2 regions of the Cupriavidus sp. H18C2 genome follow, and region 2 is predicted to be linked to the other one. Evidence: predicted binding sites of a transcription regulator. Region 2 holds the regulator's gene; the other holds the start of a gene.

Region 1 (14,388 bases), 420 kb from region 2:
ACGACGCCACGTTTGCCCGCGATACCGTCAACGCGGCCCTGGGCCATCGGGCCCCGGCGCGGCAGGCCCCGGCGCCCGCGCCGCCCGGACCGCGCGGCGTGCCCCAGCCGCCGGCGGCCGCCCCGGCCGAGACCCAGGCACCCACCGGCCGCAACGCGTTCCACCACGACGGCCGCGACGTGCCGATCCTGTTCGCGCTGGAAGCGCCGCGCATCCTGCTGCTGCAGAACCTGCTGGACGGCACCGAGTGCGACGCGCTGATCTCGCTGGCGCGCGACCGCCTGCACCGCTCGCCGGTGGTCAATCCCGATACCGGCGACGAGAACCTGATCGACGCCCGCACGAGCATGGGCGCAATGTTCCAGGTGGGCGAGCACGCGCTGATCCAGCGCATCGAGGCGCGCATCGCGGCTATCACGGGTTTGCCGGTCGACCACGGCGAAGGGCTGCAGATCCTGAACTACAAGCCTGGCGGCGAATACCAGCCGCATTTCGACTTCTTCAATCCGAACCGCGCCGGCGAGGCGCGCCAGCTCCGCGTGGGCGGCCAGCGCGTGGCAACGCTGGTGATCTACCTGAACAGCCCGCCCTCGGGCGGCGCCACGGCGTTCCCGAAGCTGGGCCTTGAAGTGGCGCCGGTCAAGGGCAACGCGGTGTTCTTCCGCTACAAGCAGGCCGATGGCACGCTGGACGAGCGCACCCTGCACGCCGGGCTGCCCGTGGAATCGGGCGAGAAGTGGATCGCCACCAAGTGGCTGCGCGAGCATCCCTACCGCAGCCAGGTCTGATCGAACCCTTGAATAGCCGGCCCCGTCACCCGGTGTCTCCCTCCGGACGGCGGGCCCGTATCGGCGCTTTTCCTCCCAACTGTACCGGTACTGTATCGTGACGTGTCCCTAGACTGAGTGCCTGTTCCAGTCTTCGGAGTTCGCCATGGCCCTGTCCGCCACGCCCCAACTTGCCGCCAGCACCAGCGTGCTGCTGGCGTACAGCGCCTTCCTGCTGGTGTCGTCGATCACGCCCGGCCCGAACAATACGATGCTGCTGGCGTCGGGTGTCAATTTCGGCCTGCGCCGTACCGTGCCGCACCTGCTCGGCATCTCGATCGGGATGGTGGTGATGATCACGGTGGTCGGCCTCGGCCTCGGCTCGGTCTTCACGGCCCTGCCGTGGACGTGGAACGTGCTGCGCGTGGCCGCCACGGCCTACCTGGTCTGGCTGGCGTGGAAGCTGGCCACGGCCGGCGGCCTGCAGGACCGCGAGGTGAGCCGGCCGATGACATTCCTGCGCGCGGCCGCGTTCCAGTGGGTCAATCCGAAGGCGTGGGTGATGGCGGTGGGGGCGTGCAGCGCCTATGTGCTGCATCCGAACATCTGGGTCAACGCGGCGCTGATGGCCGTGTTGTGCGGGATGGTGAACCTGCCGAGCATCACCACCTGGGCGGTGTTCGGCGCCGGCCTGCGCCGCTGGCTGGCCAATCCGCGCGTGCTGCGCGCGTTCAACGTGACGATGGCGCTGCTGCTGCTGGCATCGCTCTGGCCGATCCTGGGCGCGGCCCCGCACGGCGGCTGAGCCGGGCAGGGCAGTGGTGGCGGGCGCCCGGAGCCGGGCGCCGGCGCCGCGTCAGACCAGCGCGCGGATGGCGCCGAGATTGCGCCAGTAGCCCTTGACGTCCATGCCGCAGCCAAAGACGTAGCGGTCCGGCACCTGGAAGCCGCAGAAGTCCGGGTGCATCGGCTTGGCCTTGGTCAGCGTCTTTTCGCACAGCACGGCGGCGTGGAATTCCTTGGCGCCCATGTCCATGATGCGCTCGCGGATGGCCGCCATGGTCTCGCCTTCGTCCAGGATGTCGTCCAGCACCAGCACCACGCGGTCCTTGACCGATTCGCGCGGCGCCACGCGCCATTGCATCTCGCCGCCCACGGTCTTGTTGTTGTAGCGCGAGAGGTGGATGTAGTCGAATTCCAGCGGGAACTGCAGCTTGGGCAGCAGCATGCCCGTGAACACCACGGCGCCACCCATCACGGAAAGCACCAGCGGAAAGGCGTCGCCCATGCTCGCCGTGATGTCGCTGGCCATGCGGTCCAGCGAGTCCTGCACCTCCTGGGCGCTGACGATTTCCTCGGAGCTGGCCCAGAGTTCGCGGGCCTGTTCGGCGGTCATCATGATCGGTGTGTCCTGTTACGTGTCTTTTTTGCGGAAAGGGGCGGGAGCCGGCGGATCAGCGGTTGAAGAGGCCCTTCATGCCGCCCTTCATGCCGCCCATCTGGCGCATCATCTTCATCATGCCGCCGCCCTTCAGCTTCTTCATCATGCCCTGCATCTGGTCGAACTGGTTCAGCAGGCGGTTCACCTCCTGCACCGGCACGCCGGCGCCGGCCGCGATGCGGCGCTTGCGGCTGGCCTTGATCAGCTCCGGCTTGGCGCGCTCGGCGGGGGTCATGCTGTTGATGATGCCCTCCATGCGGCGCACCTGCTTTTCGGCCTGGTCCATGTTGGCGCCCTGCGCCTGCTGCGCGAACTGGGCCGGCAGCTTGTCGACCAGGCTGCCCAGGCCGCCCATCTTCTTCATCTGGCCGATCTGGGCCTTGAAGTCTTCCAGGTCGAAGCCGCCGGTCTTCTTGATCTTCTTGGCCAGCTTCTCGGCCGCTTCCATGTCCACGCCGCGCTGGGCTTCCTCCACCAGCGCGAGGATGTCGCCCATGCCCAGGATACGCTGGGCCATGCGGTCGGGATAGAACGGCTCCAGGCCGTCCAGCTTCTCGCCCACGCCCACGAACTTGATCGGGCGGCCCGTGATGTGGCGCACGGACAACGCGGCGCCGCCGCGCGCGTCGCCATCGAGCTTGGTCAGCACCACGCCGGTCAGCGGCAGGGCGTCGTTGAACGCCTTGGCGGTGTTGACGGCGTCCTGGCCCAGCATGGCGTCGACCACGAACAGCGTCTCGGCGGGCTTGATCTCGGCGTGCAGCGCGGCAATCTCCTGCATCATCGCCTCGTCGATACCCAGCCGGCCGGCCGTGTCGACGATCAGCACGTCGTGGTAATGCTTGCGCGCCCAGTCCAGCGCGGCCCGGGCGATGTCCACGGGCTTCTGGTCCGGCTGCGACGGGAAGAAGTCCGCGCCCACCTGCTCGGACACGGTCTTGAGCTGCGCGATGGCCGCGGGACGGTACACGTCGCACGACACGGTCAGCACCTTCTTCTTGCGGTTTTCCTTGAGCCACTTGGCCAGCTTGCCCGACGTGGTGGTCTTGCCCGCGCCCTGCAGGCCGGCCATCAGGATCACGGCGGGCGGCTGGACGTTCAGGTTCAGCTCATTGACCTTGGCGTCGGCCACGGCGTCGTCGCCGCCGATGATGGCGGTCAGCTCGCGCTGCACCACGCCCACCAGCGCCTGGCCCGGCGTCAGGCTCGTGACGACTTCCTCGCCAAGCGCCTTTTCCTTGACGCGTGCGACAAATTCGCGCACCACGGGCAGCGCCACGTCGGCTTCGAGCATGGCAAGGCGCACTTCGCGCAGCATCTCGGCGGTGTTGGCCTCGGTCAGTCGGGCCTCGCCGCGCATGGTCTTGACGACCCGCGCCAGGCGTTGTGTGAGGTTATCCAGCATGGCAGAAAAGGGAGAGGATTCGGCTTGGAATGCGGGGGCGCAGCCGGCATGTCGGGGGCGTTGTGGCGGGAATCCATCGCCAGAACCACCCGTGATGGCACTAAGGTAAACTGCGCAAATGGCCATTGTACTGTATGCCTTGACGGCAATTCTCTACTGCGGCCTGGCCTTCCACGGCTGGGCGACGCGCAACCCGCAACTGGCGGCCGCCGGCGGGGCAGCGGTCGGGCCGCAGGGGCGCGCCGCGGCAATGGCCGTGCTGGTGCCCGCGCCGGTGCCGGGCGACGCGGCCGCCGGGCAGCCGGCCTGGTGGCACGCGGCGGTGCTGGCCGCGCTGGTCAGCCACGGCGTGCTGCTGCACGAGACCATCTTCCCGTCTGACCACATGATGTTCGGCTTTGCCTTCGCGCTGTCGGCCATGCTGTGGCTGGGCGTGGGCATCTACTGGATCGAAAGCTTCTTCTTCTCTCTGGCCGGCCTGGGGCTGATCGTGTTCCCGGTGGCGATGCTGGCCAGCCTGATGCCGCTGGCGTTTCCGGGCGCGCAGATCCTGGGCTATGCCGCGCGGCCGCTGTTCAAGCTCCACTTCGTGATTGCCAACGTGGCCTACGGGCTGTTCACGCTGGCCGCGTTCCACGCCTTCCTGATGCTGCTGGCCGAGCGCCGGCTGCACGGCTTCAACCGGCCGGCCGCGGGCGAGCCGGCGTCCGGGCAGTGGCTGGGCCGCTGGCTGGACCTGCTGCCGCCGCTGCTGACGCTGGAAAAGCTGCTGTTCCGGCTGATCGCGGCCGGCTTTGTGCTGCTGACGCTGACCATCGCGTCGGGCTTCCTGTTCTCGGAGCAACTGTTCGCCCGCGCGTTCCGGGTGGACCACAAGACCGTGTTCGCCATCATCTCCTGGGTGATGTTCGGCGGCATCCTGGTCGGCCGGCGCTTCCGGGGCTGGCGCGGGCGGACGGCGCTGCGCTGGGTCATCGCGTCGTTCGCCATCCTGCTGCTGGCCTATGTCGGCAGCCGCTTCGTCATCGAGGTGGTGCTGCACCGGATCACCTGACCGGGCGCGCCGTCTTCTCTCGTACCGTTCCAATCCATGGCAAGAATCTTACTCCTGCTGGCTGTCGTGCTGGGCATCCTGTGGTGGCTGCGCGCGCGCGCCAGCGCGCAGAGAGGTGACGAGCAGGCCCAGGCGCAGGCGCGGCGCGAGGCCGCCCGGGCGGACGGCGCGGACGGGTCGTCCGAGCCGATGGTCCAGTGCGCGCAATGCGGCGTGCACCTGCCGGGCAGCGACGCCATTGCCTGGCACGGCCTGCACTACTGCCGCCGCAGCCATCTGCCCGATTCCGCCGGCGAGGGCGGCGCATGACGCGGCGGCCGTCGGCCTGGGCCAGGCTGAGCGGCTGGCACCTGCTTGCCGCGCTCTGGCGCCAGCCCGAGCCGCCCGACTTCCACTGGCGCCTGCTGCGCTACTTCTGCTGGACCCGCGCCGCCGTGGCGCTGCTGCTGCTGGGCTATGCCTGGCTGCCGCTGGAGCGCGGCAGCAGCGCCGTGTCGATGGTCGGCATCGCCACCAGCGCCCGCACCGCGGCGGCCATCCCCCGTGGTGGTGCCGTATCTCTGCATCGCGCTGGCCACGCTGCTCGGCACACTGTGGCGGCGCCACTTCCACCTGCGCGTGCGCGCCCAGGTCATCGTCGATCTGCTGCTGCTCGCCGCCATCTACCTGGTGCTCGGCGGCGCCGGCAGCCACGGCGAAGGGCTGGCGATGATCTTCCTGCTGCCCGCGCTGGAGGCCGGCGCGCTGACCAGCCTGCTGTTCGCGCTGTTCACGGCGGCCGTGTCGGCGATGCTGGTGATGTTCAACCCCTTCGCCCAGACGCTGCTGGCCCGCCAGGCCGACGCCAACTTGCTGGGATCGGGGCTGTTCGGGCTGGTCTTCATGATCGCCGCGCTGGTCATGTACACGCTGGCCAACCGCCAGATCGCCCAGGAGCAGCTGGCGCTGGCCCGCGAGCAGGAACTGCGGCTGCAGCAGCTTGTGAACCGGCTGATGGTCAACGACATGCAGGACGGCGTGATGCTGGTGCGCGCCAACGGTGCCGTGGTGGCGGCCAACCCGGCCGCGTTCGTGCTGCTGGGCGTGCAGCCGCACGAGCGGATCAAGCAGGGGCAGGTGCGCGCCGGCGAGCGCGAGAACGTGCTGTTCGACCTGCGCCGCATCCCGCGGCTGCAGCCGCTGATGGAAATGCTGCGCGACTGGATTCATCGCAAGGACGACGTGCCGCGCATCCTGCAGTTGCTGCCGCTGCCATCGCGCCCGTCGGCCAGCCGCGCGCCGATGCTGCACACGCGGCTGCGGCTGCGCTTTGTGCTGCCGGGGCTGGCCGGGCTGCGGGCCACGCTGGGCGGTGTGTCCACGCTGGGCGGCGACACGGCCGGCCTGCACGACATGTCGCCCGAGGGCGCGGCGCGGCTGCGGCTGGCCATCGCCCAGAACGAGGCCATGGCGTGGAGCCCCGAGGACGAGACGCTGCTGCGCAGCGAGATGCGCGACACGGTGCTGGTGCATATCGAAAGCTGGGAACGCATCGCCGAGCAGGTGCAGCAGGAAAAACTGGCCGCGATGGGCCGGCTGGTGGCCAGCGTGGCGCACCAGATCCGCAACCCGCTGGCCGCGATCAGCCAGGCCAACGAACTGCTGGCCGATTCGGGCGGCGGCGAGGGCAACATCGACGCGCGGCTGCTGCGGATCATCAGCGACAACGTGCGGCGGCTGGACCAGGTGGTGTCCGACGTGCTGCAGCTATCGCGCCGGCCCCGGACCGACCAGAGCGCCGTGGACCTGGCGCAGGCGCTGCCCGAGATCGTCGACCGCTGGCGGCTGGAAATGCGCGCGCGCGCCGGCACCCGCGCCGAGGTCAACGCCAATGCGATCCGCGTGACGGTGGACCTGCAGGGGCCGGTGATCTTCGACGTGGCGCAGTTGCAGCAGGTGCTGGGCAATCTGCTGGACAACGCCTGGCGCTACTGCAGCCGGCTGCCCGGCGCAATCCGCATGCTGGCCCACGCGCTGGACCAGCACCATGCGGAGCTGATCGTCTGGAACGACGGCGCCGAAGTGGCGCGCGACCAGCAGCGCAGCCTGTTCGAGCCGTTTTTCACCAGCAATCCGCAGGGCACGGGGCTGGGCCTGTTCATGGCGCGCGAGCTGTGCGGGGCCAATGACGCGCAGGTGCGCTACGGCGCCATCGTGCTGGACGCGCTGCTGGAGCACACCGGCACGCTGGCCGGCGGGGCGCGCGATACACTGCCGGCCAAGGCGTTCGTGCTGACGATGCGCCTGCAGGCGCCGGACGTGGTCGACGCGGCCATCGCCTCCCACCCCGTTACCGCTACCGCCACTGCCGCCCCCGCACGCACGCCGCCGCGCACCGCACAACAATAACCGGACACCCACACCGCCATGCCAGCCCGACCGCCCGCTCCCGATCCGATCCTCGTCATCGACGACGAGGCTGACCTGCGCGAGCTGCTGGACATCTCGCTGCGCCGCATGGGCCATGACGTGGTGATGGCCGGCTCGCTGGCCGAGGCGCGGCTGCGGCTGGCCGAGCGCCGCTACAGCCTGGTGCTGACCGACATGCGGCTGGGCGACGGGCTGGGCATCGACATCGTGCGGCAGCTGTCGGCGTCGCCCGAACGCACGCCGGTGGCGGTGATCACGGCCTATGGCAGCGCCGACAACGCCGTGGACGCGCTCAAGGCCGGCGCGTTCGACTACATCGCCAAGCCGGTGTCGCTGGACCAGCTGCGCACGCTGATCCTGAACGCGCTGGGGCGCCAGCAGCGCGCGCCGGTGGAGGGCGGGCAGGGCGCGGAGGCGTCGGAGCTGGCCGATCGCGCGGCGGGGCTGCTGCCGGGCGTGTCGGCGGCCATCAACGAGGTGCGGCGATCGCTGTCGCGGCTGGCGCGCAGCATGGCGCCGGTGGTGATCAGCGGCGAATCGGGCAGCGGCAAGGAGCGCGCGGCGCGTGCCATCCACGCCATCAGCGCGCGCTCGGCGCATCCGTTCGTCGCCGTGAACTGCGGCGCGATTCCCGAGACGCTGATGGAGGCCGAGTTCTTCGGCCACGTGAAGGGCGCCTTCACGGGCGCCGACGCCGAGCGCGGCGGCTTCTTCCAGGCCGCCCATGGCGGCACGCTGATGCTGGACGAGGTGGCCGACCTGCCGCTGGCGATGCAGGTCAAGCTGCTGCGCGCGCTGCAGGAACGCCGCGTGCGCAAGATCGGCGCCAGCAAGGAAGACAGCGTGGACGTGCGCGTGATGTGCGCCAGCCACAAGGACCTGGCCGCGATGGTGGCGGCTGGATCGTTCCGGCAGGATCTCTATTACCGGCTCAACGTGCTGGAACTGCGCATGCCGACGCTGCGCGAGCGCGTGGAGGACGTGCCGGTGCTGGCCCACGCCATCCTGGAACACCTGGCCACGCGCTACGGCGACGCGCATCCGAAGCGGCTGTCGCGCGCGGCGCTGGAGCGGCTGACCGCCTACCCGTTCCCCGGCAACGTGCGGGAACTGGAAAACCTGCTCGAACGCGCCTATGCGTTCGCCGAATCGGAAGAAATCGCCGTGGCCGACCTGGGGCCGCTGGACGCTGGCATGGAACGCGCGACGCTCTGGCAGGCCGGTGCGCCGGCGCCGATGCTGGCGCCCGCGCCGGCTCAGGCCGGCTATCACGCCTGGGGCGCCTCGGCCGGCTGGCCTGGGTCGACGGGCATGGCCGCGCCGGCCGCGCCGCCGCCCGAACTGGTGCCGGACCCGGCGCCGGGCGCCGCCGTGGCGCCCGACCCGCTGGCCACGGCGCTGGAAGACCTCGCGTTTCCGATCGACCTGCCCGCGCGGCTCGAAGCCGTGGAGCGCGAGCTGATCCTGCGCGCGTTGCGGCAGACCGGCTTCAACCGCACGGCCGCCGCGCCGCTGCTGGGGCTCAATTTCCGGCAGTTGCGCTACCGCATCCAGCAGCTCGGCATCCGCGACGAGCGCGAGGGCCGCGAGGGGCAGGCCGCCACCGACGACGGCGAGCCGCTGCCCGAAGGCGAGGGACGCGATGCCTGACACGGCCGGCGCGCCCGACGCCTTCCTGCCCGACGCCGACGGCTGGGTGCCGGCCGCGCGCCGCGTGCCGTCGCCGAACCACGACGCACGCCCGGACGGCGAGCCGGTGGACGTGGTGGTCATCCACAACATCAGCCTGCCGCCCGGCCAGTTCGGCACGGGCGACATCGAGGCGTTCTTCCAGAACCGGCTCGACGTGGCGCGGCATCCGTTCTTCGAGACGATCCGCGACGTGCGCGTGTCGGCGCACTTCCTGATCGCCCGCGATGGCGAACTGGTGCAGTTCGTGCCATGCCGGCTGCGGGCGTGGCATGCGGGTCAGTCCGACTACTGCGGCCGGCCGCGCTGCAACGACTTCTCGATCGGCATCGAGATCGAAGGCGCCGATGACCAGCCGTTCACGCTGGCCCAGTACGACACGGCCGCCGCGCTGGTGGCGGGGCTGCGGGTGGCCTATCCGATCCGGGGCGTGGCCGGGCACAGCGACATCGCGCCGGGGCGCAAGACCGATCCGGGGCCCCATTTCGACTGGGACCGTTTTGCCAGGCTGGCCGGACTGCCTGGCAGCCTGCTGCCCTACCGGCACCCCGGCGACGACCCCGACTAGGGATTTATCCCGGTGTTGCACAAACGCCGCACGCACCGTTTGCACCCGGAGTGATGCCGGAAGACCTTACGTGGCGCAGGGTGTCATCACGGTGAAAAATTGCGGTGCAGCGGCCCGCGCGCCGCATCATTCCGGCGCATTCGCCGCTACAATCGCGCCCCCGGCCGGACGCTGTCCGCCCGATTCCGGGGCGCCTATCGGTGATCCATTCCCAATAAAAATTATTTCCGGATTGTGTGCGCCGCCGAACGTGACGGCGCCAAGCCTTGAGGCAGCGCGCTTTGCGGGAATGTGGCGCCGCCGCACCCGCCGGCGTGGACGCCGCCACGCACTTGTCAAGACTGGTCATTCGCTTTCGTTTCACTATACTTAGGCCCAGTTTTGATCGGCACCACAATATCTAGTGGTGCTGCCGGGGAACCGGCCCGGAAGTGCAGCAGGCGCCGCCGCAGGATGCGACGTCTGGGCCAGGCAAGGCCACCGGGCCGGCGTAGTACCGAAAGTCCCTAGCAAAATGTCCGTACGAGCAGTTTGGTTCGCATTTGGCAGCACCGGAATCAAGTGTCTTAGACAGCGCATTTTGCTAGGGACTTTGTCGTCTCAGTCGAAGAACTACAGCACTCATTACAGGGTTAAAACCGGAGTTACCTCATGCAAACGGCCCAAAACGAACAACAAACCACTGGCGTAACCGGCGCCACCGGCATTGGTGGCGCGGCAGCCGGCTCGCAGCAGGGCGCAGCCGCCGCAGGCGTTTCGTATCAGGACTACAAGCTGATCCGCCGCAATGGCGCCGTGGTGTCGTTCGAGCCGAACAAGATCGCCGTGGCCATGACCAAGGCATTCCTGGCCGTGAACGGCGGACAGGGCGCGGCCTCGGCGCGCGTGCGCGAGATCGTGGAGCAACTGACCCAGGACGTGGTGCGCGCGCTGCTGCGCAGCCGCCCGAACGGCGGCACGTTCCATATCGAGGACGTGCAGGACCACGTGGAACTGGCGCTGATGCGCTCGGGCGAGCATGAGGTGGCCCGTGCCTACGTGCTGTACCGCGAGAAGCGCACCCAGGAGCGCGCGCAGGCCAACGCGCAGGCCGTGGCCCGCGTGCAGGAATCCGGCGTGTCGTTCAACGTGACCGACAACGGCGCCTCGCGCCCGCTGGACCTGGTGGCGCTGCACGCGCTGATCGACAACGCCTGCAGCGGCCTGGGCAGCGCCGTGAGCGCCGAGCCGATCCTGAAGGAAACGCTCAAGAACCTGTACGACGGCGTGCCGATGACGCAGGTCTACGATTCGGCCATCCTGGCCGCGCGGACCCTGATCGAGAAGGACCCGGCCTACAGCCAGGTGACCGCCCGCATCCTGCTGCACACGATCCGCAAGGAGATCCTGGGCGCCGAGGTGACGCAGGCCGAGATGTCGGCCAAGTACGCCGAGTACTTCCCGAAGTTCATCGCGCGCGGCATCGAGGCCGAGCTGCTGGACGAGAAGCTGGCCACCTATGACCTGGCCCGCCTGGGCGCCGCGCTGGACGCGTCGCGCGACTTCCAGTTCAACTACCTGGGCCTGCAGACGCTGTACGACCGCTACTTCCTGCACGTGGACGAGCAGCGCATCGAGATGCCGCAGGCGTTCTTCATGCGCGTGGCCATGGGCCTGGCGCTGGAGGAAAAGGACCGCGAGGCCCGCGCCATCGAGTTCTACCAGCTCCTGTCGTCGTTCGACTTCATGTCGTCCACGCCGACGCTGTTCAACTCGGGCACGCGCCGCTCGCAGCTCTCGTCGTGCTACCTGACCACGGTCTCGGACGACCTGGAAGGCATCTACGAGGCGCTCAAGGAAAACGCGCTGCTGTCGAAGTTTGCCGGCGGCCTGGGCAACGACTGGACCAACGTGCGCGCGCTGGGCTCCCACATCAAGGGCACCAACGGCAAAAGCCAGGGCGTGGTGCCGTTCCTGAAGGTGGTCAACGACACGGCCGTGGCCGTGAACCAGGGCGGCAAGCGCAAGGGCGCGGTCTGCGCGTACCTGGAGACGTGGCACCTGGACATCGAGGAATTCCTGGAGCTGCGCAAGAACACCGGCGACGACCGCCGCCGCACCCACGACATGAACACGGCCAACTGGATCCCGGACCTGTTCATGAAGCGCGTGATGGAAAACGGCGAATGGACGCTGTTCTCGCCGTCCACCTGCCCGGACCTGCATGACAAGGTGGGCAAGGCCTTCGAGCAGGCGTACCTGGGCTACGAGGCCAAGGCCGCCAGCGGCGAGCTGAAGCTGTTCAAGAAGGTGCCGGCCATGCAGCTCTGGCGCAAGATGCTGGGCATGCTGTTCGAGACCGGCCACCCGTGGATCACGTTCAAGGACCCGTGCAACATCCGCAGCCCGCAGCAGCACGTGGGCGTGGTGCACAGCTCGAACCTGTGCACGGAAATCACGCTGAACACGAACGACAGCGAAATCGCCGTGTGCAACCTGGGTTCCGTGAACCTGGTGGCGCACCTGAAGCAGCAGGCCGACGGCACGCACGTGCTGGACCACGCCAAGCTGCAGAAGACCATCCGCACGGCGATGCGCATGCTCGACAACGTGATCGACATCAACTACTACGCGGTGGACAAGGCGCGCAATTCGAACCTGCGCCACCGCCCGGTGGGCATGGGCATCATGGGCTTCCAGGACTGCCTGCACGTGCTGCGCACGCCGTACGCCAGCGACGCCGCCGTGAAGTTTGCCGACACGTCGATGGAAGCGGTCTGCTACTACGCCTACCAGGCGTCGACCGAACTGGCCGAGGAACGCGGCCGCTACAGCTCGTACGAGGGCTCGCTGTGGGATCGCGGCATCCTGCCGCAGGACTCGCTGAAGCTGCTGGCCGACGAGCGCGGCGGCTACCTGGACGTGGACCTGTCGTCGACGATGGACTGGGACAGCCTGCGCGCCCGCATCAAGCAGCACGGCATGCGCAACTCGAACTGCATCGCGATCGCCCCGACCGCCACGATCTCGAACATCATCGGCGTGTCCGCCTGCATCGAGCCGACGTTCCAGAACCTGTACGTGAAGTCGAACCTGTCGGGCGAGTTCACGGTGGTGAACGACTACCTGGTGCGCGACCTGAAGGCGCGCGGCCTGTGGGACGAGGTGATGGTTGCCGACCTGAAGTACTTTGACGGCTCGCTGGCCCGCATCGACCGCATCCCGCAAGACCTGCGCGACATCTACGCCACGGCGTTCGAGGTGGAGCCGACCTGGCTGGTGGAGGCCGCGAGCCGCCGCCAGAAGTGGATCGACCAGGCCCAGTCGCTGAACATCTACATGGCCGGCGCATCGGGCAAGAAGCTGGACGACACGTACAAGCTGGCCTGGCTGCGTGGGCTGAAGACGACGTACTACCTGCGCACGATGGCCGCCACGCACGTGGAGAAGTCCACGGTCACGCGCGGTTCGCTGAACGCGGTGTCGTCGGGCGCCACCGGCGGCTCGGCCATCGACGCGGCAGCCGCGTCGGCCCCGGCCATGCCGGAAGCCGAAGGCGCGGTCTGCACGATGCGCCCGGGCGACCCCGGCTTCGACGAGTGCGAGGCCTGCCAGTAACACATTGCATCCCCCCTCGGACTGCTCCCCGTTCCCGCCATGCGGGCGCGGGGCCGGGGGAGAGGGCCGGCGCATCGCTCGCCGACGCGCGGTGCCTGAGCCGCCCCTAATCGAATCTTGGAGAACACAACATGCTGAGCTGGGACGACGACGTTCAAGCCACCCCGCAGGCCCAGCCTGCCCTGCAACCCGCCATCCCGCCCGCGCCGGCCGCCACGGCTGACCAGATGGGCGTGCTGCCGCTGGCCGCCACGGCCCCGGCCGGCATCCTCGGCAACAACCCGAACGCCGCCGCCGCCCAGAGCACGCGCCGCGTGAACGCCGCCGACAAGCGCGTGATCAACGGCGCCACCGACGTGAACCAGCTGGTGCCGTTCAAGTACAAGTGGGCGTGGGAAAAGTACCTGGCCGGCTGCGCCAACCACTGGATGCCGCAGGAAATCAACATGTCGCGCGACATTGCCCTGTGGAAGGACCCGAACGGGCTGACCGAGGACGAGCGCCGCATCATCAAGCGCAACCTGGGTTTCTTCGTGACGGCCGACTCGCTGGCCGCCAACAACATCGTGCTGGGCACCTACCGCCAGATCACGGCGCCCGAATGCCGCCAGTACCTGCTGCGCCAGGCGTTCGAGGAAGCCATCCACACGCACGCCTACCAGTACATCGTTGAGTCGCTGGGCCTGAACGAGGCCGAGATCTTCAACGCGTACCACGAGGTGCAGTCGATCCGAGACAAGGACGAGTTCCTGATCCCGTTCATCGACACCCTGACCGACCCGTCGTTCAAGACCGGCACGCCCGAGAACGACCAGAAGCTGCTGAAGAGCCTGATCGTCTTCGCCTGCATCATGGAAGGGCTGTTCTTCTACGTCGGCTTCACGCAGATCCTGGCGATGGGCCGCCAGAACAAGATGACGGGCGCGGCCGAGCAGTACCAGTACATCCTGCGCGACGAGTCGCTGCACTGCAACTTCGGCATCGACCTGATCAACCAGATCAAGCTGGAAAACCCGCACCTGTGGACGGCCGAGTTCAAGGCCGAGATCACCGAGCTGTTCAAGAAGGCCGTGGACTTGGAATACCGCTACGCCGAGGACACCATGCCGCGCGGCGTGCTGGGCCTGAACGCGCCGATGTTCAAGAGCTACCTGCGGTTCATCTGCAACCGCCGCTGCCAGCAGATCGGCCTGGACCAGCTGTTCCCGAACGAGGAAAACCCGTTCCCGTGGATGAGCGAGATGATCGACCTGAAGAAGGAACGCAACTTCTTCGAAACGCGCGTGATCGAGTACCAGACCGGCGGCGCGCTGTCGTGGGACTGATCGGTCACCTGATCGAACCACGCGCTACGCGATGGAAGGGTCGGCTGCAGCGTAACAACGACAAGCATTGAACAGTCCAGGGCAGCCGGGACGGGTGTAACGGACATCGGGCGGGGAGCCCGGTGTCCGTTTT
Region 2 (14,388 bases):
TCGGAGATCAGAAGCTGGTAGCGGCTGCCCACCTTCGACACGTACGACAACCGCGTGGCAAACACGCCGCGCTCGCCCAGCAGCTTTTCGTAGATGTAGTCGGCAATCTTGTGCGCGGTCACGCGAAGCTGGCTCTGCGACACGTTGAATGCCAGGCCGCCAAGGCTCTGGCCCTTGACCGTGTCGTACAGGCGGAAGCGCACCTCGTACTGGCCATTGCCGCTCGGGGTGACGCTGCCGGCCACGAACGCGTCGGCGCCCTTGGCCTTCCAGCTACCCAGGTCCACCTGGGCCGATTCGGGCACGGTGGCACCGGCGGGATCGATATTGCGGAAACGGCCGCTGTTGACCAGGTCGGCGCGGATGACGGCGGTCAGGTTCTGCGCGCCCTGCCCTTCGCCCTGGAAGTTGGCCGTGGCCACGGGGAACTGGTTCGAGCCAACGCCCGTGATTTCCACGTTCAGTTGCGCGTGCGCCGCGCCGGCCGACATCAGCGCCACCGCCAGCCACGCCATCAGCGCGTGGCGGCCCTGGTCGCGGGTGATCGTGGTGGTCTGGCGTCGGGACAGCCAGTTAGGGGCCCAAAGCTTTCGCATGCTGCTCCTCAGTCGATTTCAGGATTCATCGGTACGGCGGGCACAGCAAGCACGTCGGCACGGACGGCATGCAGCTTGGCGCATGTCCGTCGTGCGCGCGTGTTGCACGCTGCCGGCCGCGTCAGGCAACCGTTCATGGTAGCGATCGGACTCGCGGCCAACGATGAAGGTTGCATTATGTTGCAAATCATGGCACTCGACGCTCCGCCCTGTCAGTCCTTCGGACGGAACGTGATGGTGAACTCGAACGACGGCGCCTTGCCGTCCTCGTCGCGCGGCAGCGGGTCAGAGCGCTCCACGGCGCGCAGCACGGCGTTGTCCCAGTCGGCGTCGCCGCTGGACTTGGCCAGCCGCTTGGACAGGATCGACCCGTCCGGCGCCAGCCGCACCGCCACCACGGCGGCCGGATTGCCCTGCACGTCGCCGTTGAAGATGATGTTCGGCTTGACGCGACGGCGCACGCGGTCCGAATAGCCCGGCGACGCCTTGCCGCCCGAACCCGCGCCCGAGCCCGTAGCACTGCCGACACCGCCGCCGCTCGACGCGGCGCTGCCGCCGCCGGCCAGCGCCTGCAGCCGCGCCAGTTCCGACTTGCGCTGCGCATTGGCCGCGGCTTCGCGCTTGGCCTTGGCGTCCGCGTCGGCCTTGGCCTTGGCTTTCTGCTCGGCGTCGGCCTTGGCCTTGGCCTGCTTGTCGGCATCGGCGCGCGCCTTGGCCTCGGCGTCCTTGCGCTCCTGCTCGGCCTTTTCCTTCTCGCGCGCGGCCAGGGCGGCCTTGTCAGCCTTTTCCTTGTCAGCCTTCTTCTTCGCGTCTTCCTTGCGCTGCGCCTCCAGTTGCTGCTGGCGCTGTTCTTCCTTGCGCTGCGCTTCCTTCTGTTCCTGTTCCTTGCGCTCGCGCTCGCGGCGCGCGGCTTCCTCGCGGGCGGCGGCCTCCTCGGCCTGCTTGCGCTTCTTCTGTTCCAGCGCGATGTCGGCCTCTTCCTCGACCTTGCTGCGCACGGCCGGCTGCGGCGGCGCGGGCACCGGCTGCTCCACCGGACGCGGCGGCGGCGCCGGCGTGACGTCGGGAATTTCCTCCCACAGCTCGGCCTCGGCGCCGACCGGCGTGCTGCTCTGCCAGTGCACGCCGTAGTACAGCACGATGCCGAGCAACAGGTGCATCAGCAGCGCAAGCAGGAACGACCGCGTCGTGCCGCGTTCCTTGACCGGCTGATACGGATAGGCGGCGGCCTTCGCGCGCGAAGGGCCTGGCTGCGGATGACGTGACGGGATGCTGGCCACTTTGGGACGCAATGACGCTTACTTGGACTTGACCATCAGGCCGACGCGCTTGACGCCATCGGCCTTGAGCACGGACATGACGTCCAGCACGGCTTCGTACTTGACGGCCTTGTCGGCGGCGATCACCACCGGCTGGTCCGGATTCTCGTTCTGGCGCTGGTGCACGAAATCAATCAGGCCGCGCTTGTCGAGCTTGCGCTCGAACGACCCGCCCGAGCTTTCCTTGCCGCGCGCGGTGAGTTGGCCGTCCTCGTGCACGGTGACGATGATCGGCGGCGTCTGCTGCTGCGGCGTGGCGTTGGCCACCGACGGCAGGTCCACGACGGCCGGGTTCACGATCGGTGCCGCCACCATGAAGATGACGAGCAGCACGAGCATCACGTCGATATACGGCACGACATTGATGTCGGCGCTGGCCCGGCGGCGCGAACCGCCCCGGCGCTGGATGGCTGCCATGGCTGTGCTCCCCAGTCGGTTCAGCGGGTCTGCCGCTGCAGGATGTTCAGGAATTCTTCCATGAAGCTTTCGAACCGGATGGCCAGCCGGTCGATCTCGGTGGCATAGCGGTTATAGGCAATCACGGCCGGGATGGCGGCGAACAGGCCGATCGCGGTAGCGACCAGCGCCTCGGCGATGCCGGGGGCCACCGATGCAAGCGTCGCTTGCTGCACATTCGACAGGCCACGGAACGCGTTCATGATCCCCCAGACCGTGCCGAACAGGCCGATGTACGGGCTGACCGAGCCCACCGACGCCAGGAACGGCAGGTGGGATTCGAGCACGTCCATCTCGCGCTGGTACGCGGCGCGCATGGCGCGGCGGGCGGCGTCGAGCAGCGCGCCGGCGTCGTTGCTGCGCTCGCGGGCCTTCAGGAATTCACCCATGCCCGATTCGAAAATGCGTTCCAGCGCGCCGGTGTTGTGGCGGTTGTTGACGGCGCTGTTATAGAGCGCCTGCAGGTCGCCGCCGGCCCAGAAATCGCGTTCGAAGCCCTCGGTCTGGGTGCGCGCCGCGCGCAGCGCCAGATGTTTGCGGAAGATGTAGGTCCACGAGAACAGGGACATCACCAGCAGCAGGGCCATGACGGCCTGTGCCAGCAGGCTGGCGTGAAGGACCAGCGAAATGATCGACAGGTCTTGTGTGACGGTCACCGGATTCATCGAGCGTTTTTAATAGTGGCGAGAACAGGAGCAGGAATCGGGGCCGGACGGAATGTGGCCTTATCGACACATCCCACACGGATTTTGCCGCTGGCCAGCATCACGTCCCCTCGCCAGGCTTCCTGGGCGAATTGGACCGATGCCGGCCCGACCCGTTCGACGAGCGTACGGATCTCCAGCTGGTCGTCCAGCCGGGCGGGCGCATTGTATTCCACCGCGGTACTGCGTACGACGAAGACCACGCCGGACGCATCGGCAAGGGTCTGTTGTTCAATGCCGAGCGAGCGCAGCCATTCGGTCCGCGCCCGCTCGAAGAACTTGAGATAGTTGGCGTAGAACACCACGCCGCCAGCGTCGGTGTCTTCCCAGTACACGCGCAGCGGCCACACGAAATTTGGCATGGCCCGCATTGTAACGGAGCGCACTGGTTAACCCGTACGCGACTTTGCAACAGCAAGTTGCGAGCCATGCGCCACAAGCCCTTGGCCGCGCAGGCCGCACGGCGGCCCCGGGCTTGACCTCGCGGGTTGCGGCAAGCGGCCCGTTCGCATAAACTCTGCGGCAACCATTCCACCTTGCGCGACTGGCGAAGTCAGTGGGTACTACCACGAGGAAGCGCAAGATCTTTGGGCGTGAAGTTGCAAGCGCCTGCCGCTCGCCTGGGCAGCGAATGGGAAGCAGGGTGCGCCCTGCATCGGCCCGCCGCGCGTTGCGGCCCACGATGCTGGACGCCAGTGCCTTCCCCGCGCGCCCTATCCGCGAAGTTTTCCCGCTTCCATCCGAACGCCGATCCGCAACCGATCTTCATATCGACATTGCCGTCCGCTTTCCTTTTTACAGACGAGTCACGCCATGTTTGAACGCAGCCGTTTCACGATCGAACAGATCGATCCCGAAGTCTTCGCCGCCATCGAGAAAGAAAACCAGCGCCAGGAAGACCATATCGAACTGATTGCTTCCGAGAACTACACCTCGCCGGCCGTGATGGCCGCCCAGGGTTCGCAACTGACCAACAAGTACGCCGAAGGGTATCCGGGCAAGCGCTACTACGGCGGCTGCGAGTACGTGGACGTGGTGGAACAACTGGCCATCGACCGCGTGAAGCAGCTCTTCGGCGCCGAAGCCGCCAACGTGCAGCCCAATTCGGGCTCGCAGGCCAACCAGGGCGTGTTCTTCGCCATGCTCAAGCCGGGCGACACGATCATGGGCATGAGCCTGGCCGAAGGCGGCCACCTGACGCACGGCATGGCCCTGAACATGAGCGGCAAGTGGTTCAACGTGGTCAGCTACGGCCTGAACGCCCAGGAAGACATCGACTACGACGCGCTGGAAAAGCAGGCCCACGAGACCAAGCCGAAGATGATCATCGCCGGCGCCTCGGCCTTTGCCCTGCGCATCGACTTCGAACGCATCGCCAAGGTTGCCAAGGCAGTTGGCGCCTACTTCATGGTCGACATGGCGCACTACGCCGGCCTGATCGCCGCGGGCGTCTACCCGAACCCGGTGCCGCACGCCGACTTCGTGACCACCACCACCCACAAGAGCCTGCGCGGCCCGCGCGGCGGCGTGATCCTGATGAAGGCCGAGCACGAGAAGGCCATCAACTCGGCCATCTTCCCGGGTATCCAGGGCGGCCCGCTGATGCACGTGATCGCCGGCAAGGCCGTCGCGTTCAAGGAAGCGCTGCAACCGGAATTCAAGACCTACCAGCAGCAGGTGGTGAAGAACGCCGCCGTGCTGGCCGAGACGCTGATCTCGCGCGGCCTGCGCATCGTGTCGGGCAAGACCGAAAGCCACGTGATGCTGGTGGACCTGCGCGCCAAGCAGATCACCGGCAAGGAAGCCGAGAAGATCCTGGGCGACGCGCATATCACGGTCAACAAGAACGCCATCCCGAACGACCCGGAAAAGCCGTTCGTGACCTCGGGCATCCGCCTGGGCTCGCCGGCCATGACCACGCGCGGCTTCAAGGAAGAAGAAGCACGCCAGGTGGCCAACCTGATCGCCGACGTGCTGGACAACCCGCACGACGCCGCCAACATCGCCCGCGTGCGCGAGCAGGTGTCGGCGCTGACGCGCCGCTTCCCGGTGTACGGCTGATCGGCCGCGACGGTCCTTCCGCGTACCGATAGTCAGTACGCACCAACAGCGCCGCCGCCTCCGGGCGGCGGCGCCGGTTGACCCGCCGCAATCCCGCAGCAGAATTCAAAGATGCAAAATGCGGGCTGGCACATTTCTTCAGGTGGTCAGGCATGAAATGCCCCTTCTGCGGTCATTCCAATACCCAGGTCCTCGATAGCCGCGTCTCGGAAGACGGCGAAACCGTACGCCGCCGCCGCCGCTGCGAAGCCTGCGATCGCCGCTTCACCACCTACGAACGCATCGAACTGTTCTTCCCGGCCATCGTCAAGAAAAACGGCTCCCGGGTGGACTACACACGCGCCAAGCTCAAGGATTCCATGCGCCTGGCGCTGCGCAAGCGGCCGGTATCGGCCGAGGCCATCGACGAAGCCATCCTGCGCATCGAGGAAAAACTGCTGGCGTTGGGCGAGAAGGAAATTTCGAGCAGCCAGGTGGGCGAGCTGGTCATGCGCGAACTGCGCAAGCTGGACAAGATTGCCTACATCCGCTTTGCCTCGGTCTACCGCAGCTTCGAGGATGTGTCGGAATTCCGCGACGTACTCGACGAGTTTTCAACCCCTACCCCACGAAAGGGGTAGCCACTTGGCCAAAAAAGCTGTCTAATCTGCACTAGCCTCCTTTGGGTAAGGAGGCGGGCGAGCGGGCGCGCGCTCCCGTCGGACCGGATCGGACCAAACCGAACCGGCACGAACGGCAGCGCGGCAACAAACAGCCGCCAGCGGAACCGGTCCCGACAGAGGCCCGGACGCACACAGAATTCCAGCGCGCCGCGCAAAGAACAAAAAAGAACTGTCGTTTTTTGGACGGGAGTTACAAATGGGTCAATTCCGCTGCCGGGAGGCAGCCGGCTTCACCATGCTTGAAGCTTTGGTTGCTATCGTCGTGCTCGCCTTCGGCGTGCTCGGCGTGGCCAACCTGCTCGTCAAGTCTTTCCGCTTCGCCCAGCAATCTTCCTACGACATCGTGGCGCTGCAGATCGCCAACGACATGGCGGATCGCATGCGCGCGAACGACGCGCTGACCCGGGCCGGGGCCTACGACAAGTTCGACACCAGCAATGGCGCGCCCGCCATCGCCGACAACGCCAATCCCTACGTCACGCCGTGCACCGGCGACGCCAAGACCTGCGCCCCCCCTGACTGCGGCGTTCGACCAGGCCGAATGGGCTCGCATGATCGCCGCGAACCTGCCCAAGGGCCGCGCAGTGGTCTGCCGCGACGCCACGGCTTTCAACCTCGATACCGGTTACGACTGGGGCTGCGCCGTGGGACCCGGCGGCGCCACGGCTACGCCGCTGGTCGTCAAGATCGGCTGGGTCTCACGCTTTGCCGACACCGGCGGCACAGACGTGCCAGCCGGCTCGAAACTGGCCGATTCCCGCGACGCCAAGGGCGATGCCAAGCCCCAGATCGTGGTCACCATTCTCCCGGGGGTGGAGCAGTGATGCGCCGCACGATTCCAACCACCCGGCGCCGCTCCGGCGGCTACACGCTGGTCGAGCTGATGGTCACGCTGGTGCTGTCGCTGCTGCTGCTGTCGGCCGGCCTGGCGTTCTACATGATGAGTCGCAACAGCTACGCGACCATCGATGACAGCGCCAACCTGCAAGAGCGTGGCAACTTCGCCATTTCGGTGGTCACCCGGATGCTGCGGCAAACCGCCTTCACCCCGCCTGCCAGCGGCGGCGGGGGCCTGATGACGGTCGACGACCCGATGATCGACGGCAAGGACCATTGCGCGGCGCCTCAGATCACGCCCGATGCAAACGGACTGCAGCGCGTGACCTGCGGCGGCGGCGTGGCGATCAACAACAGCGACGCAGTGATGATCCGCTTCTTCGGCATCTCGAATCCCGACGGTACGCCGGACGGCTCCGTCGTGGACTGCGCGGGCATGGCCGTCGGCGCCCTCGACGAGAAGAACAAGAACACCGCCGCCAAGCAACGCGGCCTGGCCCTGCTCTACGTCGACACGGGCAGCAACGGCAAGCCGGCGCTGATGTGCAAGTACCCCGAGCGCAAGAACGGCGCGGTGGTGCCAGACAGCTACGTCACTCAGGAACTGGTGCCCGGCGTGGAAGCGTTCCAGGTGCTGTACGGCATTGCTGTCAACGACGACGAAGTCCCGGACAAGTTCGTGACCGCGGACCAGATCGGCACGAACGAATGGGACATGGTCCTGACGGCCAAGGTGGCAATGGTCGTCAGGACCGACAACCTCAACGCCACCGGCACCGACGCCGGCACCTTCAATCTGTTTGGCACGCTGGGTTCGAGCCTGCCGGACGCCTCGTACGTACCGAAGGTCGATACGAAGGCCGCACGCAAGCTCTACACGGCCACTGTGCAGTTGCACAACTACCTCACCTGCTACAAGGGAGACGTCCTATGCTTCTGACGACCCGCGTCAACAGGCTGGCGCCCCGCCGGGAGCAGGGCATCGCACTGATCACGGCCGTGATCATGCTGCTGGTCATCACGATGCTCGCCATCGCCGGCGCCCGGGCCGCGCTCGACACCAAGCGCAGCTCGCGCAACCAGCGCGACTTCGAGATCGCCTTCCAGGCCGCCGAGGCAGCACTGCGCGACGCCGAGAAGGATATCGAATCCGGCAGCCGGGCCGACTCGTTCATCCCCACCGCGCCCAAAGGCTTCATGGTCGGTTGCGGCACGGGCACCAGCAAGGCCGACCCCACGCTGGGACTGTGCGACACCACGGACACCTGGACCACCACGAACATCTGGGACCAGGTCGACTGGACAACCAAGGTTGGCCAACGGACGGTGGAATATGGCACGTTCACCGGCCTGGCCTTCCCTACCGGCGCGGGCCTGACCCCGGCCCGCAAGCCCCGCTACCTGATCGAGATCTTCCAGGACACCGAACTGGGCGAGGATGCCACCGGCACGCAGTCGCCGCCGTCGTTCATCTATCGCGTCACCGCCGTGGGATTCGGGCCGAACGACACCACGCGCGCGGTGGTGCAGACCTACTATCGGCGGGGCCAGCTACAGCCGTCCGCCACGTGATGCGGGCCGCCGGCCCGATCTCCCAACCGCTTCGCTTCTGCCTACACGCAACGGGACCTACATCATGAAGATCCTGAACCGATTGCTGCCGCTGGTTGCCCTGTGCTGGGCAACGCTCGCCGGCGCCGCCACGACCCCGACCGTCCCGACGGTCGATATCGCCAAGACGCCGCTCTATGGCAAGGTGCAGAACCTGCATCCGAACCTGATGCTGGCGCTGTCCGTGGAGTTTCCGACCACGGGCGTGGCGTACCGCGGCGCATACAGCGCCAACACCGAGTACGTCGGCTACTTCAACAGCGGCAAGTGCTACACGTACGATGCCACGAACGGCTACTTCACGATCAGCGGCAATGCGTCGGCAACCCGCACCTGCTCTGGCCAGTTCAGCGGCAACTTCATGAACTGGGCGGCCTCGTCGGCCATCGACATGCTGCGCCTGGCCATGACCGGCGGCGACCGCGTGGTCGACACCCGCACCCAGACCGTGCTCCAGCGCGCCGTGCTGCAGGCAGACTTCTTCAAGAGCGGCAGCTATTTCCCGCTGAAGACACTGTCGAAGAATGCCAATGGCGTATCGCCCAGCGAAGTCACGCCATACACGTACTCCACCCTGTACATGGCGTCGTGTGGCAACCATATCTTCTTCGCCAACTCGGATAGCAACGGATTGAGCTGCAGCAGCCTGGGCCAGTACGCGGACCAGGTCGACCGACGGGGGAACCTGACGGAACGCCGCTCGTACCGGGTGCAAGTGCAGGTCTGCGACAGCAACGAAGCCACGTCCCGGACCGATCTCTGCTACAGCTACGACGGCACCAACTACAAGCCGGTGGGCGAAATGCAGCGCAACGCCGAGCGCGTGCGCTTTGCGGCGTTCGGCTACCTGAACGACAACTACAACAACGGCAACCTGGCGCAGAGCGAACGCTACGGCGGTGTGCTGCGTGCGCCGATGAAGTACCTGGGCAATTCGGCCGTCAACACCGACCTCAAGACCATCACGAACACCGCCAAGGAATGGGATGCCTACGGCGTCTTCGCGGCCAACCCGCTCGGCGACAGCACGGGCAACAGCGGCGTGGTCAATTACCTGAACAAATTTGGCCGAACGACGATTACCAGCCTTGGCAAGCCGACCGACAACCCGACCGGCTCGTACAAGACCTACGACCCGCTGAGCGAACTGTTCTACGAATCCATCCGCTACCTGCAGTTCCACAACAAGGGTCCCACGCCGGAAGCGGTCAATAACCTGACCACGGCCAACACCGACAACTTCGCGGTCTACTCGTCCTGGAACGTCGACCCGATGCTGAACAAATGCCAGCGCAACTATGTGCTGACGATCGGCGACATCAACACCCACCAGGACAACTACGTGCCCGGCAACACCTACACCGGGCGCGGCGATCCGACGCGGGCCGTGGACAGCTACAGCGGCTTCGACGTTGTCGACTGGACCAAGCGCGTCCAGGCCATGGAAATGAACAGTCCCGACGTAGGCAACCCGTACGCGGATACCAGCACCACCATTGCCAACATGCTCTCGAGGGGGCACCCGAGCTCGTCGAACTCGTCCTACTACATGGCGGGTGTGGCGTACTGGGCGCACACGGCCGCCTTCCGTCCCGACATGCCGGACGCCCGCGTCACCACTTTCGGCATCGACGTGAACGAGGCGGGCAACGGCACGGTAGGCGACGCGCAGCGCCGCAGCCAGATTTACCTGGCGGCCAAGTACGGCGGCTTCCTGAACGCCCTCAAGGACGGCGGCAACAACGATGGCAACCCGTTCCAGACACTGGTCAACGGCAAGCTGACCAAGACCAATACCGAATGGGAAACGGCCCCCGGTTCGAAACTGCCGACCAACTGGTTCCTGGCCAGCCAGCCGGCCGACATGATCCGGTCGATCCGCAAGGTGTTCGACGTGGTGGCCAACTCCGGCGGCACACTGTCCGGCATCGCGCTGAGCAGCAACACCGTCTTCACCGACCAGACCGTCTACACCCCGGGCTTCGACAGCCAGTGGAACGGCAAGCTGACGGCCTTCCCGCTGGTGCGCGGCACCGACGGCACGGTGAGCGTGTCCGGCACCCAGAAGTGGGAAGCCGGTGCGAAGCTCGCGGGGCGCACTCCGGCCTCGCGCGTCATCTATACGCTGAACAGCCAGACCGGCACCGGCGCGCCGTTCCTGTGGGACAGCCTGTCGAAGGACCAGCAAACGGCGCTGAACCTGAATCCCGAAACCGGCAGCGCCGACGGCCTGGGCAGCAGGCGCGTGGACTACCTGCGCGGCGACCGCAGCCAGGAGAATGACGGCGCCGGCAACGGCGGCTTGTTCCGCCAGCGCCAGACCCGGCTCGGCGACATCATCAACTCGGGCCCCGTGTACGTTGGCGCCCCCCGCCCCCCTGCGTCCGGGCACCGGCTACAGCACGTTCTACTCGACCTACCAGTCGCGCACACCGGTGGTCTACGTCGGCGCCAATGACGGCATGCTGCACGGCTTCAATGCCGAGACCGGCGACGAAGTGCTGGCCTACGTGCCCAACGCGCTGTACGGCACCCTGAACCAGCTGACCTCACGCACCTACAACCACCGGCCCTATGTCGATGCCACGCCGACAATCACCGAAGCCCAGATCGGCGACAAGTGGAAGTCGGTGCTGACCGCTGGCTTTGGCGGCGGCGCCCAGGGCGTGTTCGCACTGGACGTGACCGCCCCGGACAGCTTCGGCGCCGCCAATGTGCTGTGGGAGTTCACCGACCAGCATGACAAGGACATGGGCAACGTCATGGGCCGGCCCCAGATCGCCAAGCTCATGAAGGGCAAGGACAGCAAGGGCGTGCCGCAGTATGGCTGGTACGTGATCGTGGGCAACGGCATCAACGCGAACCTGGAAGACAAGTCCTACGACGCCGACGCCCCCGCGGTGCTGTTCATCCTGTCGCTGGACAAGGCGCCCTCCGAGAACTGGCTGGAAGGCGTCAACTACTGGAAGATCAAGACGCCCGTGCCGGCCGCGGTCCCGCCCTACTCCACCGCCAACGGCCTGAGCACGCCTGCCGTGGTCGCCGGCGCGAACGGTACCGCGCTGGCCGCCTACGCGGGTGACCTGCAGGGCAACCTCTGGAAGTTCGCGCTCTCCGGCACCAGCGACACGTGGAACGCCGGCGAGAAGGGCGCCCTGCCGGCCTATGGCGGCTACCCCGGCAAGCCGATGTTCATTGCCACCGACAAGACCACGGGCACGCGCCAGCCCATCACGATGCAGCCTTCGGTGACCTATGCGCCGGGCGGCTACATGGTGTTGTTCGGTACCGGCAAGTACTACGAACTGGCCGACACCGCACCCAACCCGACGTCGGGCAACGCCTTCTACGGCATCTACGACGACAACACGCTGTCGTATGCCGGCAACCGCAGCGCCCTGAACCCGCTGACGCTGAAGTACAGCGCCGACGGCTCGACGATCCAGTTCACCGGCACGGCGATCGCGCCGGGCTTCGTGGGTCTGCGCAAGCCCGGCTGGGTAATGGACTTCCTGGACAAGACCGAGCGCCAGATCACCTCGGCGGCGCTGTCTGGCGGCCTTGTGTACTTCAACTCGATCTACACGGCCGTCGACGCCTGCAACACCGCCGGCGGCAGCCGCAGCTACACGCTGAACACGCTGACGGGGCTGCCGGTGAACGGCACATCGGGCATCCAGTCGTCCAACGGCCTGCTCGGCGCGCCGACGATCATCGTCGTGACACGCAGTTCGGACCCGCGCGGCTCAGTCGGCGGCTACATCCAGACCACCAAGACGATGGCCCTGAGCTTTGGCGCCGACGGCACCATCTCCACGTCGGGCGGCGGCCCGACCGACCCCGGCCAGAAGAAGCGCCCGGGCCGCCAGAGCTGGCGCGAAGTCCGCAACTTCAAGATTGACTGATGGAGCCCGCGATGCATACTCGACTGCGGAGCCGGCAAGCCGGCTTCACGCTGATGGAACTGATGGTGACGGTCACCGTCATCGGCATCCTGGCCGCGATTGCCTACCCGTCCTACCAGGAATTCATCCGCAAGGGTCGGCGCACCGAAGCCAAGGCGGCGCTGATGGAAAACATGCAGCTTTTCGAGCGGCATTTTTCGCAGGTGAATACCTACTACGCCGCCGGCACGACCGTCACCTGGGACGGCTACAAGAAATACTCGGGCGACAACCCCACCGGCGCGAAGTACACGATCTCGGCGATTCCCTGCACCGGTGCCGGGACACCCAACGACGGGCAGTGCGTGGAGCTGCGTGCAAAGCCGAATGCCGGCTTCGACGATCCCACGTGCGACGCGCTGGTACTGCGCAGCACCAACGAGAAGCTGGTCGCCATCGGCAGCACGGCGCCCAAGTCCGTCCCCAACTGCTGGTGACCGCCATGACCGCTACCCGGCAAAGGCTGCCGCGCCATCGCGGCTTCACGCTGATCGAGTTGATGACCACGATCGCGGTAGCCGCGGTCATCGTCGGCTTCGCCGTGCCCAGCATGGCCGCGTTCATGAAGAACCAGCGGCTGCTGACCACGGCGGACAGCCTGAACGCGGCATTGACCAAGGCGCGCACCGTGGCAGCGGCCAGCAACAGCTACATCACGGTGGCGCCGGTCGACGAAGACTGGAAGAAGGGCTGGCAGGTCTTCAACGAGCATGCGTCGCCTGACGGCAAGTACAACGGCACGGACACGCTCATCGCGCAGTACGACCCGCTGCCGGACGGCATGGAGTACGCCTACGACGCCACGAACGGCTACAAGTACATCTCGTTTTCGCCAATCGGCTATTCGCAGTCGGCCAACAAGGCGCAAATGGCGATGGCAATCATGTTCACGCTGGGCGACGCGCGGCGACTCGTCGAAGTCAGTCCCCTCGGGCGGGCCCGGGTCTGCAATCCCGCCGCCGACACGCAGTACTGCGTGATGCCGACGATCAACCAGTAGCCTGGCTGGCGCGGCCGAGGGCGGGAGCGGCCGCCCCCGGCCAGTTCCGAGCCCGGCTCGGACACACATTGACGCAACCCCGCAACGTCCCGACACGTTTCGACCCCGCTTTCGCCGCTATCTTGGCCATCCGTTCCGACCGAACCGATGCGCCATGTCTTCCGCTGTTCCCTGCCCGCTGCACCGCCCTGCCCTACGGCCGCTTCGCGCTCGCGCGGGCGGTGACGTGCTTGTTGAATCGCTGGTCTGCCTGGCGCTGGTGGGCCTGGGCGCGCTGCCGCTTGCGATGCTCGGCAGCAGTTGGCTACGCTGGAGCGGCGATCTCGAACGGCTGAACGGCACGCTGCGGGTTGTCGCCGAACAGGCGGAAGCCGGCCCGGACCGCTGGACGCTGATCGGCGGCGATGCCGACGGCGTCGCGCTGTGCGGGGCCCCGGCGGCCGGTGAAGGTTGCGCGCCGGGAGAGCGGATCGCTGTCGCCCGGCTGCCGTCGGCCCGCGCTGGCTCGCCGTTCGACATGGCGGCGCCGGCCACCCACGTCGCGTTGTGGGTGCGGCCATGATCGGGCGCCGTCGCGCGGCGGGCTTCACGCTGGCCGGGATGATGGTCGGCGTCGCGCTGGGCATGTTGGCGATGCTGGCGGTGCTGGCCTGCCTGCAGGTCGTGCGCGACGCCTACGCGAGCGTGGTCGACAGCGTGCTGATCGAAGAACGCGGGCAGCGGGCGCTCGCCATCGTGTCGCACGCGATCCGGCAGGCCGGATGGATCCCGGCGCACGTCGCGCTGGCGCCCGCTCACGCCGCGCCGGCCTCGCCCGTCGAAGGGCGGGACGATTGCGCGCAGCCGTGGCTCCAGTCCGGGCTCCAGTGCGGCCGCTCGGGCGTGCATGCCAGCGACGCGTTGCTGGTGCGCGTATCGGGCAGCGGGCTCGCCGCCGATCCCACCCTTCCCGACGGCACGATGACCGACTGCGGCGGCTACCCGCTGCCGGCCCGCGCCGTGGCGGCCGAGGGTAGCCGGCCGCCCTACCACGCATCGACCAATCTGTTCTATATCGGCACCGGCGGCGATGGCGTGCCGCAACTGCTCTGCCGCTATCCGAGCCGGCAGGGAAACCGGGTGCGGTCCGACGCGCATACCGCCGGGACCCTGGTGCGCGGCGTGGAGACGATGCAACTGCGCTATGGCGTCGACATCG

What was found. The regulator NrdR, encoded in region 2, represses ribonucleotide reductase genes. The targets are predictions, from matches to a motif close to CACNANATNTNGTG.
Region 1: the regulator NrdR is predicted to act here: its motif matches at 9,726-9,739, upstream of EPAKOI_RS13945 (ribonucleoside-diphosphate reductase subunit alpha).

What each region holds. Positions count from the first base shown of each region.
Region 1 covers NZ_CP186010.1:3,072,108-3,086,495, reverse strand. Annotated here, with positions in the region: gene EPAKOI_RS13990 (2OG-Fe(II) oxygenase) at 1-788, shown strand, start outside; gene EPAKOI_RS13985 (LysE family translocator) at 934-1,572, shown strand; gene EPAKOI_RS13980 (hypoxanthine-guanine phosphoribosyltransferase) at 1,624-2,166, opposite strand; gene ffh (signal recognition particle protein) at 2,222-3,613, opposite strand; gene EPAKOI_RS13970 (cytochrome C assembly family protein) at 3,732-4,667, shown strand; gene EPAKOI_RS13965 (PP0621 family protein) at 4,704-4,976, shown strand; partial or broken gene EPAKOI_RS13960 (histidine kinase dimerization/phospho-acceptor domain-containing protein) at 4,973-7,055, shown strand; gene EPAKOI_RS13955 (sigma-54-dependent transcriptional regulator) at 7,074-8,726, shown strand; gene ampD (1,6-anhydro-N-acetylmuramyl-L-alanine amidase AmpD) at 8,719-9,333, shown strand; gene EPAKOI_RS13945 (ribonucleoside-diphosphate reductase subunit alpha) at 9,985-12,930, shown strand; gene EPAKOI_RS13940 (ribonucleotide-diphosphate reductase subunit beta) at 13,062-14,255, shown strand.
Region 2 covers NZ_CP186010.1:2,649,219-2,663,606, forward strand. Annotated here, with positions in the region: gene tolB (Tol-Pal system beta propeller repeat protein TolB) at 1-596, opposite strand, end outside; gene tolA (cell envelope integrity protein TolA) at 809-1,876, opposite strand; gene tolR (protein TolR) at 1,895-2,332, opposite strand; gene tolQ (protein TolQ) at 2,353-3,036, opposite strand; gene ybgC (tol-pal system-associated acyl-CoA thioesterase) at 3,033-3,437, opposite strand; ZMP/ZTP riboswitch at 3,606-3,708, shown strand; gene glyA (serine hydroxymethyltransferase) at 3,889-5,136, shown strand; gene nrdR (transcriptional regulator NrdR) at 5,289-5,756, shown strand; partial or broken gene pilV (type IV pilus modification protein PilV) at 6,034-6,249, shown strand; gene EPAKOI_RS11945 (hypothetical protein) at 6,350-6,622, shown strand; gene EPAKOI_RS11950 (PilW family protein) at 6,622-7,575, shown strand; gene EPAKOI_RS11955 (pilus assembly PilX family protein) at 7,566-8,207, shown strand; gene EPAKOI_RS11960 (hypothetical protein) at 8,272-10,704, shown strand; gene EPAKOI_RS11965 (pilus assembly protein) at 10,607-12,151, shown strand; gene EPAKOI_RS11970 (type IV pilin protein) at 12,163-12,627, shown strand; gene EPAKOI_RS11975 (GspH/FimT family pseudopilin) at 12,633-13,190, shown strand; gene EPAKOI_RS11980 (hypothetical protein) at 13,417-13,752, shown strand; gene EPAKOI_RS11985 (PilW family protein) at 13,749-14,388, shown strand, end outside.